4 regions of the Phreatobacter cathodiphilus genome follow, and region 1 is predicted to be linked to each of the others. Evidence: predicted binding sites of a transcription regulator. Region 1 holds the regulator's gene; each other region holds the start of a gene.
What was found. The regulator LexA, encoded in region 1, represses DNA repair genes until DNA is damaged. The targets are predictions, from matches to a motif close to TGTTCNNNNTGTGTTCNG.

Region 1 (4,532 bases):
GGTCGGCGTGCCGTCGGAGCGCAGCAGGACGAGATCGTCGAGGTCCTTGTTGGGGATGACGACGCGGCCCTGGACGAGGTCGTCCACCACGGTCTCGCCGTCCTGGCGGGCCTTCAGCCGGATCACCGGCTTGAGGCCGGGGGGCGCCTCGGAGGGATCGCGGTCGCGCCAGCGCCCGTCATAACGCGGCGGACGGCCTTCCTTCATGGCGAGGGCCCGCATCTCGTCGAGCTCCTCGGGGGTGGCGTAGCAGTGATAGGCGCGCCCGGCGGCCAGCAACTGGCGCGCCACCTCGGCATGCCGCTCGGCGCGGGCGAACTGATAGATGGTCTGGTCGTCCCAGCCGAGGCCGAGCCAGGACAGGCCGTCGAGGATGGCGTCGATCGCCTCGGTGGTCGACCGCTGGCGGTCGGTGTCCTCGATGCGCAGCAGCATCTTGCCGCCGGTCTTCCTGGCATAGAGCCAGTTGAACAGGGCGGTGCGCGCGCCGCCGATGTGCAGGAAGCCCGTCGGGGAGGGAGCGAAGCGGGTGACGACGGTCATGATTCTTCCGAAGACGACAGGGGAAGCCGGGCCGCGTTAGGCTCGGCGCCGGAAAGCGCGTGGCTGTAGCATGTTGTGAAGGGCTTGGGGAGCGGCCCATGGAGACGGCGCGTTGAGGGGACGGGCGAGAGCCATCGCCGCCGTGCTGGCCGGCCGCGCCGTGCCGCCGGCGGGCCTCGCCGTCGCGCCCTTCGCGGAGGCCTGGCGCGCACGGCTCCTCGCCTGGGGCGCGCTCGAACTGGAGCGGGGGCGGGCCTTCCTGATGCTGCCGGTCGCGATGGGCACCGGCATCCTCCTCTATTTCGCGGCGCCCGAGGAACCGTCGCTGGCGGCGCCGCTCGGGCTCGCCGCGGCTCTCGCGCTCCTGGCGATGCGGCTGCGCCATCGCTACCGCGCCTTCCTCGTCGCGACGGGGCTCGCCGCCGTCGTCTGGGGCTTTGCGGCGGGAACGGTGAAGACGCGCCTGATGGCCCATCCCGTGCTCGCCGCGGAAACCGGGTTGCTGCGCATCGAGGCCTGGGTGGAGGGGGTGGAGCGGCGCGAGGCCGGCGACCGGCTGACGCTGCGGGTCGTCACCGTCAGCCCGGCGCCGGAGCGGAGCCCCCAGCGCATCCGCGTCACCAGCCGCACCCGCACCACGGCGGTGCCGGGCCAGCCGGTGGCGCTGACGGCGCGGCTCAGGCCGCCAGCCGATCCCGCGGCTCCGGGCCAGTATGATTTCGGCCGCGACGCCTATTTCATGGGTCTCGGCGCGAGCGGTTTCGTGGTCGGCCCCGTGACGGCGGCGACACTGACCTCCGAGCAGCCGCTCGGCGTGCGGCTGCGGGCCGCTCACGAGCGGATGCGCAGCGCCATCAGCGAGCGTATCCGCGCCGCCATACCCGGGACGTCCGGCGCCATCGCCGACGCCCTCGTGACCGGCCGGCGCGACGGCATTCCCGAGGGCATCAACGAGGCCATGCGGGCGGCCGGCACCTACCACATCCTGTCGATATCCGGCTTCCACATGGCGCTGGTGGCGGCGCTGGTCTTCGCCCTCGTCCGCGGCGGGCTGGCCCTCGTCCCGGCGCTGACGCTGAGGCGCCACGTCAAGGCCTGGGCGGCGCTGGCGGCGCTCGCCGTCGCCACGGCCTATCTGGTGATCTCGGGAGCGGAGGTGGCGACCCAGCGCTCCTGGATCATGATCGCGGTGGTGCTGGTGGGCGTCGCCCTGGACCGCGGGGCGCTGACACTGCGCACCCTGGCGCTGGCCGCCCTCGCGGTCCTCGCCATCGCGCCGGAAAGCCTGCTGGGGCCGAGCTTCCAGATGTCCTTCGCCGCGACGCTCGCCCTCGTCTCCGGCTATGTCACCCTGCGGCCCTGGGCCGAGCGCCATTCGGGCGATCCGGCGGGATGGGGGCGGTCTCTGCTCATCGTCACCAACGGCATCATCGGCCTCGCCGCGAGCTCCTTCGTCGCATCGCTGGCGACCACGCCCTATGCGGCCTTCCACTTCAACACGGTCCATCTCTACGGCGTGGCGGGCAACCTCATCGGCGCGCCGATCATCGAGTTCTTCGTCATGCCGCTGCAGATCCTCGCGCTGCTGCTCTGGCCCTTCGGCTGGGACCGGCCGGTCTGGGCCCTGGCCGGGCTCGGCATCGACCTCTTCGTCCGCTCGGGGGAATGGGTGGCGTCCTGGCCCGGCGGCCGCGTCATCGTGCCGTCGCTGGCGCCGTCCGGGCTGCTGGTCCTGTCGGCGGGCTTCATCGTGGTCGCCTTGCTGTCGACGCCGCTGCGCTGGCTCGGCCTGCCGTTCGTCGCGCTGGGCCTCGCCCTCGCCCCGGCGGGGCAGCGTCCGCTGATCCTGGTCGACGCCGAGGGGGCGACGGTCGCCGCCCGTGCGCCGGACGGGCGGTTACGGGTCGTTTCCGCCCGCGGCAACCGCTTCGCCGTCCAGCGATGGCTCACCGCCGAGGCGGACGGCCGCAGCGCGGTGGACGAGAGCCTGCAGCAGGGCGTTCGCTGCGATCCGCTCGGCTGTGCCATGCCGCTGGCGGGGGGAGGGCGGATCGCCGTGCCGCGCCACCCGGACGCGCTCGCCGACGATTGCCGCGAGGCGCGCATCGTCGTCACGCGGCACGATCCGCCGGAGGCCTGCGCGGCGGTGATCGTCGACCTGCGCGCCATCGCCCGCACCGGGGCCGTGCGCCTCCACGAGAACGCCGGGGCCTTGCGCGTCGAGGCGGCCCGGCCGGACGGCACCGACAGGCCGTGGTTCCGGCCGCGTCCGCCCGGAACCACCCCGGTGCTCGTCAGGGCCCCGGCGCGCACTCCGCCCGCGACGCAGAAGGCGTCGGCAACGGACGAGATCGAGGATGATGTGGAGCCGGCTCAGTAAAAGGGCTCAGTAGCGGCGGATGAGGCCCACCAGCTTGCCCTGGATCTGCACCCGGTCAGGCCCGAGGACGCGGGTCTCGTAAGCGGGGTTGGCGGCCTCCAGCGCGATGGAGGTGCCGCGCTTGCGCAGCCGCTTCAGCGTCGCCTCCTCGTCGTCGATCAGGGCGACGACGATGTCGCCGGTCTCGGCGCTGTCGCCCTTGCGGATGAGCGCCAGATCGCCCTCCAGGATGCCGGCCTCGATCATCGAATCACCACGCACCTCAAGGGCATAGTGCTCGCCGCGCGCCAGCATTTCCGGCGGGACCGACACCGTGGACATACGCTGTTCGATGGCTTCCCGCGGCACGCCCGCGGCGATGCGGCCCATCAGCGGCACGGCGACGGGCATGGCCACGTCGTCGTCCTGAGCCGGCGGCCGGACGCGGCCGAGGGAGCCCTCGATGACGCTCGGGGAGAACTTGCCGCGGGCCGGACCAGCGGACTGCTCCGGCTGGCGAATCACCTCGAGGGCGCGGGCCCGATTCGGTAGCCGGCGAATGAACCCACGCTCCTCCAGCGCCGTGATCAGCCGGTGGATGCCGGATTTCGACTTGAGGTCCAGCGCCTCCTTCATCTCGTCGAAGGAGGGGGGCACGCCGCTTTCCTTCAGCCGCTCCTGGATGAAGCGGAGAAGTTCATGTTGCTTGCGCGTCAGCATCGGTTCCCGTCCCCTGCAGTGCCGTCGGCCGACTCAACCGAACAGATCATGAACAATCACTATCTGTTCTTTATGTGTTCCGCAACCGTTGAGATCCGGTAAAGGCGCCGCCTAGCGATCGAGCCGCAGGATCCGGCAGGGGGAGCCGGCGGCGACGGCCGGCGCATGCGGCGCCCTCAGGATCAGCGCCTCGGCCTCGGCCAGCACCCGGATCATGGAGGAATCCTGGACGGGGAAGGGGGTGGCGACCAGCCGCCCGTCGCGCTGCGCGAGGCTCGCCCTGAGGTGGTCGGCCCTCAGGTCGTTCGCCGGGACGTCGGCACCGAGGACGGCCTCTTCGGGCTCCTCGGCCGAATCGCCGCGGCCGGCGAGGCGCAGCAGGAGCGGCCGCAGGAAGAGCATGGAACAGACGAAGGAGGCGACCGGGTTTCCCGGCAGGCCGAGCAGCCGCATGGCTCCGAGATCGGCCATCATCAGCGGCTTGCCGGGGCGCATGGCGATCTTCCAGAAGCCGGGTTCGGCGCCTTCCGCGGCGATCACGTCACGCATCAGGTCGTATTCGCCCACCGAGGCGCCGCCGGAGGTGACGAGCACGTGGTGACCGCTCTGCCGGGCGAAGCGCACGCGCTCGAGCGTGGCGTCGAGGCGGTCGGGGGAAATGCCGAGCAGGGTCGGCTCGCCGCCGGCCCGGCGGACGACGGCGGCGATGGCGAGGGCGTTGGACGAGACGATCTGGCCAGGACCCGGCACCGTTCCCGGCTCCACCAGTTCGTCGCCGGTCGACAGGATGGCGACGCGCGGACGGCCGTGCACGGGCACGATGGCGTGGTTCATGGCGGCGGCGAGCGCGAGGCGCCGCGGATTCATGAGCGTGCCGGCGGCAAGGCCGGTCAGTCCCTCGGTGAAGTCG
Region 2 (4,532 bases), 540 kb from region 1:
GTAGCCCGCCGGGGTCTTGGCCGGGCCGGCGTAATAGACCGGGTGGTTCCTGAAATAGTCCGGCATGGGCTCGCCGCGGTCGAGCCGCTCGCGGATCTTGGCGTGGGCGGCGTCGCGGGCGACGATCATCGGCCCGGTGAGCGAGACGCGCGTCTTGATCGGGTGCTTCGACAGCGTCTCGAGGATCTCCACCATCGGCCGGGTCAGGTCGATCTTCACGACCTCGCCGCCGAGCGCCCCCTCGTCGATCTCCGGCAGGTACTGGGCGGGATGATGCTCCAGCTCCTCGAGGAAGACGCCGTCGCGGGTGATCTTGCCGAGGGCCTGTCGGTCCGCCGAGCAGGACACCGCGATGGCGATGGGGAGGGAGGCGCCGTGGCGCGGCATGCGGATGACGCGCACGTCGTGGCAGAAATACTTGCCGCCGAACTGGGCGCCGACGCCCATGGCCTGGGTCAGCTTGTGGATCTCGGCCTCCATGCCGACGTCGCGGAAGGCATGGGCGAACTCCGAGCCCGCCGTCGGCAGGCCGTCGAGGTAGCGGGCGGAGGCGAGCTTGGCCGTCTTCATCGTGTGCTCGGCGGAGAGGCCGCCGATGACGATGGCGAGGTGGTAGGGCGGGCAGGCGGCGGTGCCGAGCGTCAGGATCTTCTCGTGGAGGAACTTGATCATCCGCTCGTGGGTGAGGATGGAGGGCGGCGCCTGGAACAGGAAGCTCTTGTTGGCCGAGCCGCCGCCCTTGGCCATGAACAGGAACTTGTAGGCGTCCTCGCCCTCCGCATGGATCTCGATCTGGGCGGGGAGGTTGTTGCGGGTGTTCCTCTCCTCGAACATGGAGATGGGCGCCACCTGCGAATAGCGCAGGTTCTTCTTGGCGTAGGCGTCGAGCACGCCCTGGCCGAGCGCCGCCTCGTCGTCGCCCTCGGTCCAGACGAGGCGCCCCTTCTTGCCCATGATGATGGCCGTGCCGGTGTCCTGGCACATGGGCAGCACCCCGCCGGCGGCGATGTTGGCGTTCTTCAAGAGGTCGTAGGCGACGAACCTGTCGTTCGCCGTCGCCTCGGGATCGTCGAGGATGCGGCGGAGCTGGGCGAGGTGGCCCGGCCGCAGCAGGTGGTTGATGTCGACGAAGGCCTGTTCCGACAGGAGCCGGATCGCCTCGCGGTCGACCACCACGACCTCCCGGCCGAGGACGCTCTCGACCCGGACGCCCTCCGAGGTCAGCTTGCGGTAGGGCGTCTCGTCCTTCGCCAGGGGAAAGAGCGAGTAGGAGCCGGCGGCGAGCGGAGCGTTCATCGGGCGAGATCCGTCGATGGGGCCGGGACGAAGGGCCGGCCGAGGAGACGGCCCTCCTTTACGCCATCGGCAGACCAGTTTGAAGGTGTTCCAGGGTAGGAGGCTGCTGCCAGGCTGTGGCAGCAGAGGAGAGGGGAACAAAAAAAGAACTTGAAGACCAGAACAAACCGTGTACGGTCGATTTCACAGGGGTTTCGGCCATCAGGCCTTGCCAGCACAGGGGAGCTACCGCCATGAGTCAGGCCGCACTGCGACTCGTCGAAGGTTCATCCATGGACAAGACCAAGGCGCTGGACGCCGCTCTCTCCCAGATCGAGCGCGCCTTCGGCAAGGGCTCCATCATGCGGCTCGGCAAGAACGAGAAGCTGATCGAGATCGAGGCGATCTCGACCGGCTCGCTCGGTCTCGACATCGCGCTGGGCATTGGCGGCATGCCGCGCGGCCGCGTGGTCGAGATCTACGGGCCGGAATCCTCGGGCAAGACGACGCTGGCGCTGCACACCATCGCGGAAGCGCAGAAGACCGGCGGGGTCTGCGCCTTCATCGACGCGGAGCACGCGCTCGACCCGGTCTATGCCCGCAAGCTCGGTGTCAATCTCGACGACCTCCTGATCTCGCAGCCGGACGCCGGCGAGCAGGCGCTGGAGATCTGCGACACGCTGGTGCGCTCGGGCGCCATCGACGTGGTGGTGGTCGATTCGGTGGCGGCGCTCACCCCCAGGGCCGAGCTCGAGGGCGAGATGGGCGACAATCAGCCGGGCATGCAGGCCCGCCTGATGAGCCAGGCGCTGCGCAAGCTCACCGCCTCCATCTCCAAGTCGAAGACCATGGTGATCTTCATCAACCAGATCCGCATGAAGATCGGCGTCATGTACGGCTCGCCGGAGGTGACCACCGGCGGCAACGCACTGAAGTTCTACGCCTCCATGCGCCTCGACATCCGCCGCATCGGTGCCATCAAGGACCGCGAGGAGGTGGTCGGCAACCAGACCCGCGTGAAGGTGGTGAAGAACAAGCTGGCCCCGCCCTTCAAGCAGGTCGAGTTCGACATCATGTACGGCGAGGGCGTGTCCAAGATGGGCGAACTCATCGACCTCGGGGTCAAGGCCGGCGTGGTGGAGAAGTCCGGCGCCTGGTTCTCCTACGACAGCCAGCGGGTCGGCCAGGGCCGCGAGAACGCCAAGACCTTCCTCAAGCAGAACCCGGACATGGCGGCCAAGATCGAGGCGGCGATCCGGCAGAACGCCGGACTCATCGCCGAGAAGATCCTCGGCGAGGTCGAGCCGGACGGCGACGCCGACAGCCCGGACTGAGCGCGCGGCGCCGGTCTCCCCCTCTCGCGAAGGCCGGGTCCGCCCGGCCTTTCGTGCGTTCCGGGGGGAAGGAACGGCCGGCCGGGGCGGCCGGCGGCCGAGAACGTCGCTGCCGGCCGGCGGGGCGCGGCCGGGGCGCGGGACCGGGGGCTCCGCATCCGCGGGGAGGCGGCGCCCGCCGAAACCGGTTCCATCGGCCAAAAAATGGTCTAGAACACCCGCCGATCCCATTTCAGGCCGTGCCCGTTCCGGGTCCGGCCGCAACCTCTCAAGTTCGGGCCATGACCGGCGTCAACCAGATCCGCAAGACCTTCCTCGACTTCTTCGCCAGGAACGGCCACGCCGTGGTGGAGAGTTCGCCGCTCGTGCCGCGCAACGATCCGACGCTGATGTTCGCCAATTCCGGCATGGTGCAGTTCAAGAACGTCTTCACCGGCGTCGAGAAGCGGCCCTATTCGACGGCGACGACGGCGCAGAAATGCGTGCGTGCCGGCGGCAAGCACAACGACCTCGACAATGTCGGCTACACCGCCCGCCACCACACCTTCTTCGAGATGCTCGGCAACTTCTCCTTCGGCGACTATTTCAAGGAACGGGCCATCGACCATGCCTGGACCCTGATCACGAAAGAGTACGAGCTGCCGGTGTCGCGCCTCCTCGTCACGGTCTTCTCCGAGGACCAGGAGGCCTACGACCTGTGGAAGAAGATCGCGGGCCTGCCGGATTCCAAAATCATCCGCATCCCGACCTCCGACAATTTCTGGCGCATGGGCGACACCGGCCCCTGCGGCCCCTGCTCGGAGATCTTCTACGACCACGGCGACAAGATCTGGGGCGGTCCGCCGGGCTCGGCCGAGCAGGACGGCGACCGCTTCATCGAAATCTGGAACCTCGTGTTCATGCAGTACGAGGAGCAGGCCGGCGGCATCCGCACCGACCTGCCGCGTCCCTCCATCGACACCGGCATGGGCCTCGAGCGCATCTCCGCCGTGCTCCAGGGCACCCACGACAACTACGAGATCGACCTGATGCGCGCCCTCATCGGCGCCTCGGCGGTGGAGACCGGCGTCGAGCCCGACGGGCCCAACAAGGTTTCGCACCGGGTCATCGCCGACCACCTGCGCGCCGCCTCCTTCCTCGTCGCCGACGGAGTCCTGCCCTCCAACGAGGGCCGCGGCTATGTCGTGCGCCGCATCATGCGCCGCGCCATGCGCCACGCCTCGCTGCTCGGCGCCAAGGAGCCGCTGATGCACAAGCTGGTGCCCACCCTGGTGCGCGAGATGGGCCAGGCCTATCCGGAGCTCGTCCGCGCCGAGGGCCTGATCGCCGAGACGCTGCGGCTCGAGGAGACGCGCTTCCGCAAGACGCTGGAGCGCGGCCTGTCCATCCTCGACGCCGAATCGGCGGGCTTGAACGAGGGCGCCACCTTCTCCGGCGAGACCGCCTTCACGCTCTACGACACCTACGGCTTCCCGCTCGACCTGACGCAGGACGCGCTGCGCCCGCGCGGCATCGCGGTGGACACGGCCGCCTTCGAATCGGCGATGCAGCTGCAGAAGCAGAAGGCGCGTGCCGCCTGGGCGGGCTCGGGCGAGGCCGCCACCGACACGGTTTGGTTCGCGGTGAAGGAAAAGACCGGCGCCACCGAATTCCTCGGCTACGACACCGAGACGGCCGAGGGCCAGGTGCTGGCGATCCTGAAGGATGGCGCGGAGGTCGCGGCGCTCGCGGCGGGCGAGACCGGCCTCGTCGTCGTCAACCAGACGCCGTTCTACGGCGAATCCGGCGGCCAGCAGGGCGACCGCGGCGTGATGAGCGGGGAGGGCGTCCGGGCCGCCGTCACCGACACGCAGAAGAAGCTCGGCGATCTCTTCGTCCATGCCGTCACGGTGTCGGAGGGGCGCCTCGCCGTCGGCCAGGCGG
Region 3 (4,532 bases), 1.7 Mb from region 1:
GGTCCGGCGGTCCTGCAAATGCACCACCGCCCACGCGTCGTTCATCGGCTCCAGCCGGATGAGCGGCGCCGGCAGCGGTACGGACGCGACGATGCGGCCTGACCCGCCGGCGAAGCTGACGGCGACGAGGCGCAGGCGGTCGAGCGAGGGCAGCACGATCTCCGGGGCGCCGTCGCCGTCGATGTCGCTGATGCGGCCGAGGTCGAGGTCGCGCGAGCCGATGACGTGGTTCGTCACCCCGTCGAGTCTGGCGACCTCCTCCAGCCGCGCGCCCTCGCGCCGGTAGAGCCGGAGTGAGCCGGCGATGTGCGGCGTCACCACCGCCGCCACCAGCGGCCTGCCCGTCCGGGTGAAGTCGGCGACGCCGACCGGGTTCAGCCAGCGGTTCGGCGTGCCGATCGCCTCGCTCTCGGCGAGCGGCGTGATGGCTCCGCGCCGATCGCATAGGCGGCGAGCGCCGCGCCCCGACGGAGATAGGACTTCACCACGAGGGCGGCGGGCGAGCCGCCGCCGAGATCGACCAGCCGCACGCGCCGGTCTTCGAACACGGCATCGGGCCCGAGCCGGTGGTGCAGGCTCCTTCCGCCGCGCTCGACCACGAAACCGCCGGCCTCGATGGCATCGCCCAGCACGCCGTGGGCATAGCGCGTGGTCGGGTCGATCAGCCAGGCGGTCAGGCCGCCCGCGCGGGTGGTCTCCGTGTCGGGCAGCCGCGGCGCTGCCGGCTGCGCCAGGGCGGGGGAGGCCAGCGCGGCGGTGAAACCGGCGAGGAGGGTGCGGCGGGTGGTCGAAACGGGAGCCATGGCGTTTCCTCATCCGGGGCAGAAAGAGCGGACGGAGCTTGGCGCCGACGCAAGGCGCCGGGCGACCATCCCGCTCTCCCGCTCCCAGCATCTACGGGAGAATCACCGGCCCTGTTTCACCCGCCCCGGGCGATCACTCGATGCGGGCACCCGACGCCTTGACGATCTCGGCCCAGACCTTGAGGTCCGCGTCGAGCTTGGCCGCCAGCTCGGCGGGGGTGGAGGTCACCACCTCGGCGCCCTGCTGGGCGAACTTCGCCTTGATGTCGGGGGCCTGCAGCGCCCGGTGCGTGCCGGCCACCAGCTTGTCGATGATCGGCTGCGGCGTGCCGGCGATGGCGTAGAGGGCGATCCACAGCTCGGCGTCGAAGCCCGGCACCGTCTCGGCGATGGTCGGCACGTCGGGCACGAAGCTGTTGCGCTTCAGCGTCGAGACGCCGAGCGCCCTGACCGTGCCGGCCTGGATCTGGCTGATGGCGGCCGGCAGATTGGCGAAGGTGATCGGCACGTGGCCGGCGATGACGTCCGACAGCGCCGGGGCGATGCCGCGATAGGGGATGTGCTTGAGGTCGATGCCGGCGCGCGACTTCAGCATCTCGCCGACCAGGTGGTTCAGCGTGCCGTTGCCGGCCGAGGCGTAGTGGTAGAAGCCCGGCTTCTCCTTCGCCATGCGGATGAGGTCGGCCACCGTCTTCGCCTCGAAGGACGGGTTGACCACCAGCACGTTCGGCACGGTGCCGAGCAGCGAGACCGGCGCGAAGTCCTTCACCGGGTCGAAGCCGGTGCGCGCATAGAGCGCCGGGTTGATGGCCTGGCTCGCGGAAATGGTGACGAGGAGCGTGTAGCCGTCCGGCGTCGACCGGGCCGCCGCCTGCGAGCCGAGATTGCCGCCGGCACCCGCGCGATTCTCCACCACGAAGCGCTGGCCCATCACCTCGGACAGCTTCTCCGACACCAGCCGGCCGATGATGTCGTTGGCCCCGCCCGCGGCCTGCGGGACGATGACCGTGACCGGCCGCGAGGGATAGTCGGCCTGGGCGAAGGCGGGGGCGGCGAGGCCTGAGGCGATCAGGCCGAGCGTCGTGCGGCGGCTGAGACTGTTCATGCTGGGCTCCAGAGAGGGGCGGTATCGCCGCTTTCCTGCACATGGCGCGGCGGCCCGCGTCAAGCCGTCCGGGCAGCCGACGCATGGCCCCCCTGCGGGATCAGGATGGCGAGGGGCTGCGCCTGAGCTCCGGATGCACCGTCTTGCCGAGAATGCCGCCGTCGCGGCCGATGACGTGGCTGGTCGACCCGACGATCAGCGGATCGGGCGCCACCGCCACGGAGGCGTCCTTGTTCGGATAGGGCAGGGAGGACAGGAAGTGCTGCATGCAGGCGAGGCGCGCCCGCTTCTTGTCGTCGGACTTGACGATGGTCCAGGGCGCGTCGGCGGTGTCGGTGTAGAAGAACATCGCCTCCTTCGCCTCCGTATAGGCGTCCCACTTGTCGAGGGAGGCGCGGTCGATGGGCGACAGCTTCCACTGTTTCAGCGGGTCGGTCTCGCGCGCCTCGAAGCGCAGGCGCTGCTCCTCCCGCGACACCGAGAACCAGTATTTGAACAGGCGGATGCCGGAGCGGGTCAGCATGCGCTCGAGCTCCGGGCATTGGCGCATGAATTCGAGATAGTCGGTGGGCGAGCAGAAGCCCATGACGCGCTCGACGCCCGCCCGGTTGTACCAGGAGCGATCGAACAGGGCGAGTTCGCCGGCCGAGGGCAGGTGGGCGACATAGCGCTGGAAGTACCATTGCGTGCGCTCCCGCTCGCTCGGCTTGGCGAGCGCCACCACCCGCGCCGTGCGCGGATTGAGATGCTCCATGTAGCGCTTGATCGTGCCGCCCTTGCCGGCGGCGTCGCGACCCTCGAACAGCACGACGATGCGCTCGCCCGTCTCCTCGATCCAGCGTTGCGCCTTCAGCAGTTCGCGCTGGAGCTGGACCATGTGCGCCTCGTAGGGCTTGGCCGCCATGCGCGTCACATAGGGGTATTCGCCGCTCTCGAAGAGCCGGCGGATGGTCGCCGGGTCGCGCTTCATCTGGGCGAGCTGGTGGCGGCCGCGGGCCGTGCGGCCTGGCTTCGCCTCCGCCTCCGTCTCCCCCGCCGCCTGGGCGATGGCCGCCGCGCCCTCCGGGGTCGCGATCTCGGCGGGAGCGGGCGGCGCCGCGGCCGTCTGCGGCTCCGTCGGAGCCGATCCTTCGGGGTGAATGGCGTCCTGCATCATGGCTCTCCCTCCCGTATCGCGGTGGGGTGAGGAGACGGCGAAAGGCCGCGCCCTGCCATGTCATGGATCAAGCGTTGCCGCCTGCGGCAGGCCGCCGCCCTTGAATTGCCATGGTGCAGATGTGAACATAAAGGGAACACGAGAGGTCCCATGGACACCAAGGTCGCCGCCAAGCTCCGCATCCTCGCCGATGCGGCCAAATACGACGCCTCCTGCGCCTCCTCGGGGGCGCCGAAACGGGCGGCCGGCGCCAAGGGCCTCGGCTCCACCACGGGGGCCGGCATCTGCCACGCCTACACGCCGGACGGGCGCTGCATCTCGCTTCTGAAGATCCTGCTGACCAACTACTGCCTCTACGACTGCGCCTATTGCATCAACCGCCGCTCCTCCAACGTGCGGCGCGCCCGCTTCACCGTGCAGGAGGTGGTCGACCTCACCGTCAATTTCTACAAGCGCAACTACATCGAGGGCCTGTTCCTCTCCTCCGGCATCGTGAAGAACCCCGACCACACGATGGAGGAGATGATCGAGGTGGCGAAGCGCCTGCGCCGCGACCACCTCTTCGCCGGCTACATCCACCTCAAGACCATCCCCGAGGCGAGCCCCTGGCTCGTCGAGCAGGCCGGGCTCTGGGCCGACCGCCTCTCGATCAATCTCGAACTGCCGAGCCAGCAGAGCCTCGAGGAATTGGCGCCGGAGAAGAACGGCGGCACCATCCGCGCCGCCATGGGCCAGATGCACGAGCGCATCGTCGAGGCCAAGGCCGAGAAGCGCCGCTTCTCCCCCGCCGGCCAGAGCACGCAGATGATCGTCGGCGCCGACGCCACCACCGACGAGGGCGTGCTGCGAACCAGCGACGGGCTCTACCGCCGCTACGCCCTGCGCCGCGTCTACTATTCCGCCTTCAGCCCCATCCCCGAGCCGAGCAAGGTGCTGCCGCTGAAGGCGCCGCCGCTGCAGCGCGAGCACCGCCTCTACCAGGCCGACTGGCTGCTGCGCTTCTACGGCTTCTCCGTCGACGAGGTGGCGGCCGGGGGCGATGCCGGCATGCTCGACCTCGACATCGACCCGAAGCTCGCCTGGGCGCTCAAGCACCGGGAAAGCTTTCCCGTCGACGTCAACACCGCCGATCGCGAGCTGCTGTTGCGCGTGCCCGGCCTCGGCACCCGCGTCGTCGACCGCATCGTCGCCGCGCGCCGCCACACCACGCTGCGGCTCGACGATCTCGCGCGGCTCACTCCCGGCCTGAAACGGGCGCGGCCCTTCCTCGTCACCCCCGACCACAGGCCGACCCGGCTCATCGACCGGCAGGACCTGCGCGCCCGCATCGCGCCGAAGCCGGCGCAGCTCGAACTCTTCGGCTGACCCGCCATGCTCATGAACGCCGCCTCCATGGTGCAGATCCGTCTTGGGCCGGGCGCCGATCTCGACGGCTTCCGCGCCGCCGCCCGCAGCCTCGTCGCCGCCG
Region 4 (4,532 bases), 1.2 Mb from region 1:
CACGCCCACCGCCTCGCCCAGGGCCTTGAGGCGGAAGAGGCGGCGGCGGTCCTCGCCGCTCCGGCCCATGGTGGCGCCGAGCCAGAGCTGGCCGGGGGCGGCCTCGTCGAGCACGCGCAGCGGCGCTTCGAGGCCCGCCTCGTCCTCGCCCGGCATCAGGATCAGCAGGAGGTCGCGGGTATCTGCGACGAGATCGTCGAGGGTGAGGCGGCAGTCGCCCTTGCCGCCGCGCAGGTTGCCGGTGGTGAGCAGGCGGCAGATGCGGCCCCAGCCGCGGCGGTTGGCCGGATAGGCGATGACCTCCGGCGATCCGTCGCAGAAGACGAAGCGGGTGCCGACGGCGAGGCGGAAGCGCTCCGCCGCTGCCTTGAAGGCCTCCGGCGAGAAGCCGAGGGCGCCGGCCTGGGGCATGTCGACCCAGACGAACTCGCCGGGCGAGGACCCCTCCTTGACCTTGTCCGGGGGGATGAGGCCGCCGGTGCGGATCTCCTTCAGGAAGGCGTGGGCGCGCACGACGCCGGCCACCGTGTTGCGGTCGGCGATGCCGATGCCGGAATGGCCGAGGGCGAGCGCGGTCAGCACCAGGTCGCGGGCGTGGGAGGCGCCGCGCAGGAAGGAGAAGTTGGTGTGGGTGGCGAGCTCGGCATAGGCCGTTTCAGGAAAGCTCATGGACACCTCATGCGAAGAGGCCATGGACGAACCAGCGCGGCGCGGTCGTCTCGGTGCCGTAGAGGCCCTGGCGGAAGACCCAGAAGCGGCGGCCCTCGCAGTCTTCGAGACAATAATAGTCGCGCGTCAGGGCGCTTTCGCCGTCGCGCCACCATTCGGTGGCGATGCGCTCGGGGCCTTCGGCGCGGGCGATCTGGTGGGTGGTGCGGCGCCAGTGGAAGGTGGCCGGCGGCCCGTCCGGCACCTCGGCCAGGGTCTCGATGGGCTGCGGCGGGTCGAAGAGCTGGAGCGGCCGGGTGAGGGGCCTGGCGGTGCGCATGACCGGCCAGGCCATGGTGGCGCCGACGGCGATGGCGGGGCGCATCGTCTCGGCGCGTTCGGGAATGTGGGAATGGCGGTCGACGAGGCGCACGACGCTGTCGCGGCCGAAGCGGGCGACAAGGCGGTCGATGAGGGCGACCGTCTCACGGTCGGCCTCGTCGCGGCCGTCGAGGCGGGCCTGGCGCTGCGCCTGCGCCTCCGTGCGCAGGACGGCGAGGCGGATGAGGTCGAAGCCGAAGCCGGGGTCGGTGGGGTCGTCGAGGAGGTGCATCTTCTCGGAGAAGAGACGGACGAGGGCCGCCCCGTCGCGGGTCGCCTCGCCCGTTTCCACGGCGATGCGGCGCACCACGCCGTCGGTGCGGAAGAAGCTCGCCTCGAACAGCCGCCCGCCCTCGCCGCGCTCCTCCAGCGTCGTGCCCGCCGTGCCGAGGATGAGGCCGAGGGCGCCGAGCAGGTCCTCGCGCCGGCCCACCGGCTCGGCGAAGCGGCGCTCGACCATGCAGGCGGCTACCGCGCGGCGCGGCGTCAGGCGGGTGTCCTCGCGGCCGGTGACGCGACGCAGCCGGGTCGTCAGCACAGCCCCGAAGCGGGCGACGAGGATGTCGCCCGGCCGTGCCGCGAGGTCGCCGATGGTCTTCAGCCCGGCACGGGTCAGGGCCAGGGCGACGGCGGGGTCGATGCCGAGGGCGATGACGGGCAGGGGCGCCACCGCGTCCCGCTCGCCGCCGGGGGGCACGCGCTCGCAGGTGGCGTAGCGCGCAAGGGCGGAGGCAGCCTCCGGCGTGCCGGCGATGGTGGCGCGCGCCGTCAGGCCTGCACCGGCGAGCCGACGCAGGAGATCGCTGCGCAGCGCCGCTTCCCCGCCGAAGAGATGGGCGCAGCCGGTGATGTCGAGCACGAAGCCCTCGGGCGGCTCCAGCGCCACCAGCGGCGTATAGCGGTCGGCGGCGTCGGCGAGGCGCTCCAGGAAGCGCTGGTCGGCGTCGCGGTCGTGCTCCATCGCCACCAGGGCAGGGATGCAGGCGCGAGCATCGGCGAGCTTCTGCCCCGGGGCGAGGCCGAGGGCGCGCGCTTTCGCATCCACCGCGGCGACGAGCAGGGCACCCCCCACCTTCTCGGTGAGGACGAGCGGGGCCTCATCCGGCCCGCCGGAGGGGGAGGGCGGGCGCTTGCGGCGCAACCGTTCGGTCGCCAGGAAGGGCATCCAGACGGCGAGGTAGCGCCGTCCGTTCGCGGAAGCGACGGTGTTCACGATCCCACTCCATGGGCCAGTCGCGGGGAGGAATGCCGGCCCGGTGGCGCAGCAGGGTGACGAGGAAGGCCGGCAGGCCCGGCAGGCCGCCCTCCGCCGCCTCCGAGGCCATGCCCCGCACCTGCCAGCGCGACTGGGCGGCGGAGGCTGAGGGCTCCGCGCCGGTGCGGGTGGCGACGACGGTGACGCCGCTTTCGGCGGCGGCCATGGACAAGCGTCGGCTGGCGGTGAGGTCGAGGATCTTCGGCGCGCCCCAGATTTCGGCGATGACGACGCCGACGGCGCCGCAGCGGGCGGCGTCGTGGGTCGCCTTCAGTGCCGCCTCCGCGTCCTTCGCCCGGACGAGGACGAGGCGGCCGGGATCGAGGCCGAGGGCGGCGATGCCGTGGCCGTAGGGGCGGCCGAACTCCTGGTCGAGCATGCGCTGGCGGATCCAGACGACGGGCGCGGAGGGCGCCGCGAGAATCCCCAGGGAGAGGGCGAAGCCGGTGGCAGCCGGGCCATGGGAGGGGCTCTCGGCGAAGACCTCGTGGAGAGCCGCCCGCGCCAGCCCGCCGCCCAGCGCGGCGTCGAGCCCGGCCGGACCGAGAGAGAAATGCGGCGACGCCGAGGGCAGGCCCCCCCGCTCGAGACGCGCAAGGGTGCCCTTCAGCGCCGCGAGGGTGTCGCGCCGCGCAGTCATGATTGTTCCTGTTTCGTTCTCTAAGAGAGAGACTCTGGGCGGGAGAGTCAAGGCGCCGGGATTCAACCGGGCCGCGAATGGGACAATCGGGAGCGGGGGGACCCGCGGTGCCGGCCGCGGGCCCTGCCGGGGCGGCTTCAGTGCAGGCGGAACTCGCTTCCCACGGCGCGCATCTCGCTCGGCCCGATCAGGTCCTTGTGCGCCACCGTCACCCGGTAGAGCTTGCCCTCCAGCTCGGCCTGCCAGAAGGCGAGGAAGCGCTTCAGTTCGGGAAAGCGGGGGGCGAGGTCATAGGCCTGCCAGACATATTCCTGGAGGATGGCCGGGTGGTCGGGAAGGCGGTAGAGAATGCCTGCCGTGGTCAGCCCGTAGCCCTCCATCTGGCGGGCGAAATCTGCCGATGCCATGCGTGAACCTCCTTTGCCGGATGACGAATCCCATCGCAACGCAACATCAGCGCCGAGGCAAGGGAAAAGTTCCATTTCATCATTGAAATCAGCCTGTTAGCACTCGTCTGAAAAAAGTGCTGACAGGGTCTTGCGGGCCCAAAAGCCCTTTCCTACCTCATCGCCCGGACGGGATGCCGGAGGCGCCGGGTGGTGACACGCGAGGCCCTCGCATCGGGTCCCGCCCATCCACATGCGATGATCAAGACCTGGAGGAACTCATGAAGTTTCGGCCACTGCATGACCGCGTCGTCGTCCGGCGCATCGACGCCGAGGAGAAGACCCGCGGCGGCATCATCATCCCCGACACCGCCAAGGAGAAGCCGCAGGAGGGCGAGGTGATCGCCGTCGGCCCGGGCGGGCGCAACGAGCGCGGCGAACTCGTGCCGCTGGACGTGAAGGCGGGCGACGTCGTGCTCTTCGGCAAGTGGTCCGGCACCGAGGTGAAGATCGACGGTGTCGACTACCTGATCATGAAGGAGAGCGACATCATGGGCATCGTCGAGGCTTCGGCGAACCTGAAGAAGGCCGCCTGAGCGGGGCCTTGTCCATCCATCAACCCTCAACGTCTCAATCCAAGGAGTGAGGAACCATGGCTGCGAAAGACGTGAAGTTTTCGCAGGACGCGCGCGAGAAGATGATCCGCGGCGTCGACATCCTGGCCAATGCGGTCAAGGTGACCCTCGGCCCCAAGGGCCGCAACGTCGTCATCGAGAAGAGCTTCGGCGCGCCGCGCATCACCAAGGACGGCGTCACCGTCGCCAAGGAGATCGAGCTTTCCGACAAGTTCGAGAACATGGGCGCGCAGATGGTGCGCGAGGTGGCGTCCAAGCAGAACGACGCGGCCGGTGACGGCACCACCACCGCCACCGTGCTCGCCCAGGCCATCGTCCGCGAGGGCGCCAAGTCGGTCGCCGCGGGCATGAACCCGATGGACCTGAAGCGCGGCATCGACCTCGCGGTAGAGACCGTCACCAAGGAGCTGGAGCGCAACTCCCGCAAGGTGACGAAGTCCGACGAGGTGGCGCAGGTCGGCACCATCTCAGCCAACGGTGACGCCTCCATCGGCAAAATGATCGCCGAGGCCATGCAGAAGGTCGGCAACGAGGGCGTCATCACGGTGGAGGAGGCCAAGAGCCTGGAGACCGAGCTCGACGTGGTC

Region 2: recA (recombinase RecA) is a predicted target of LexA. The motif match lies at 1,430-1,447, and genes of this name have one in related genera.
Region 3: C6569_RS21175 (putative DNA modification/repair radical SAM protein) is a predicted target of LexA. The motif match lies at 3,186-3,203, and genes of this name have one in related genera.
Region 4: C6569_RS13460 (ImuA family protein) is a predicted target of LexA. The motif match lies at 2,928-2,945, and genes of this name have one in related genera.

Annotation. Positions count from the first base shown of each region.
Region 1 covers NZ_CP027668.1:1,592,013-1,596,544, reverse strand. Annotated here, with positions in the region: gene gltX (glutamate--tRNA ligase) at 1-543, opposite strand, end outside; gene C6569_RS07770 (ComEC/Rec2 family competence protein) at 656-2,923, shown strand; gene lexA (transcriptional repressor LexA) at 2,930-3,622, opposite strand; gene C6569_RS07760 (molybdopterin molybdotransferase MoeA) at 3,734-4,532, opposite strand, start outside.
Region 2 covers NZ_CP027668.1:2,127,903-2,132,434, reverse strand. Annotated here, with positions in the region: gene C6569_RS10450 (fumarate hydratase) at 1-1,296, opposite strand, end outside; gene recA (recombinase RecA) at 1,530-2,609, shown strand; gene alaS (alanine--tRNA ligase) at 2,891-4,532, shown strand, end outside.
Region 3 covers NZ_CP027668.1:4,398,985-4,403,516, forward strand. Annotated here, with positions in the region: gene C6569_RS21155 (hypothetical protein) at 1-318, opposite strand, end outside; gene C6569_RS21160 (hypothetical protein) at 375-803, opposite strand; gene C6569_RS21165 (Bug family tripartite tricarboxylate transporter substrate binding protein) at 937-1,908, opposite strand; gene ppk2 (polyphosphate kinase 2) at 2,009-3,061, opposite strand; gene C6569_RS21175 (putative DNA modification/repair radical SAM protein) at 3,215-4,429, shown strand; gene C6569_RS21180 (UdgX family uracil-DNA binding protein) at 4,436-4,532, shown strand, end outside.
Region 4 covers NZ_CP027668.1:2,782,519-2,787,050, reverse strand. Annotated here, with positions in the region: gene C6569_RS13470 (error-prone DNA polymerase) at 1-669, opposite strand, end outside; gene C6569_RS13465 (Y-family DNA polymerase) at 677-2,242, opposite strand; gene C6569_RS13460 (ImuA family protein) at 2,127-2,924, opposite strand; gene C6569_RS13455 (usg protein) at 3,062-3,331, opposite strand; gene groES (co-chaperone GroES) at 3,592-3,906, shown strand; gene groL (chaperonin GroEL) at 3,963-4,532, shown strand, end outside.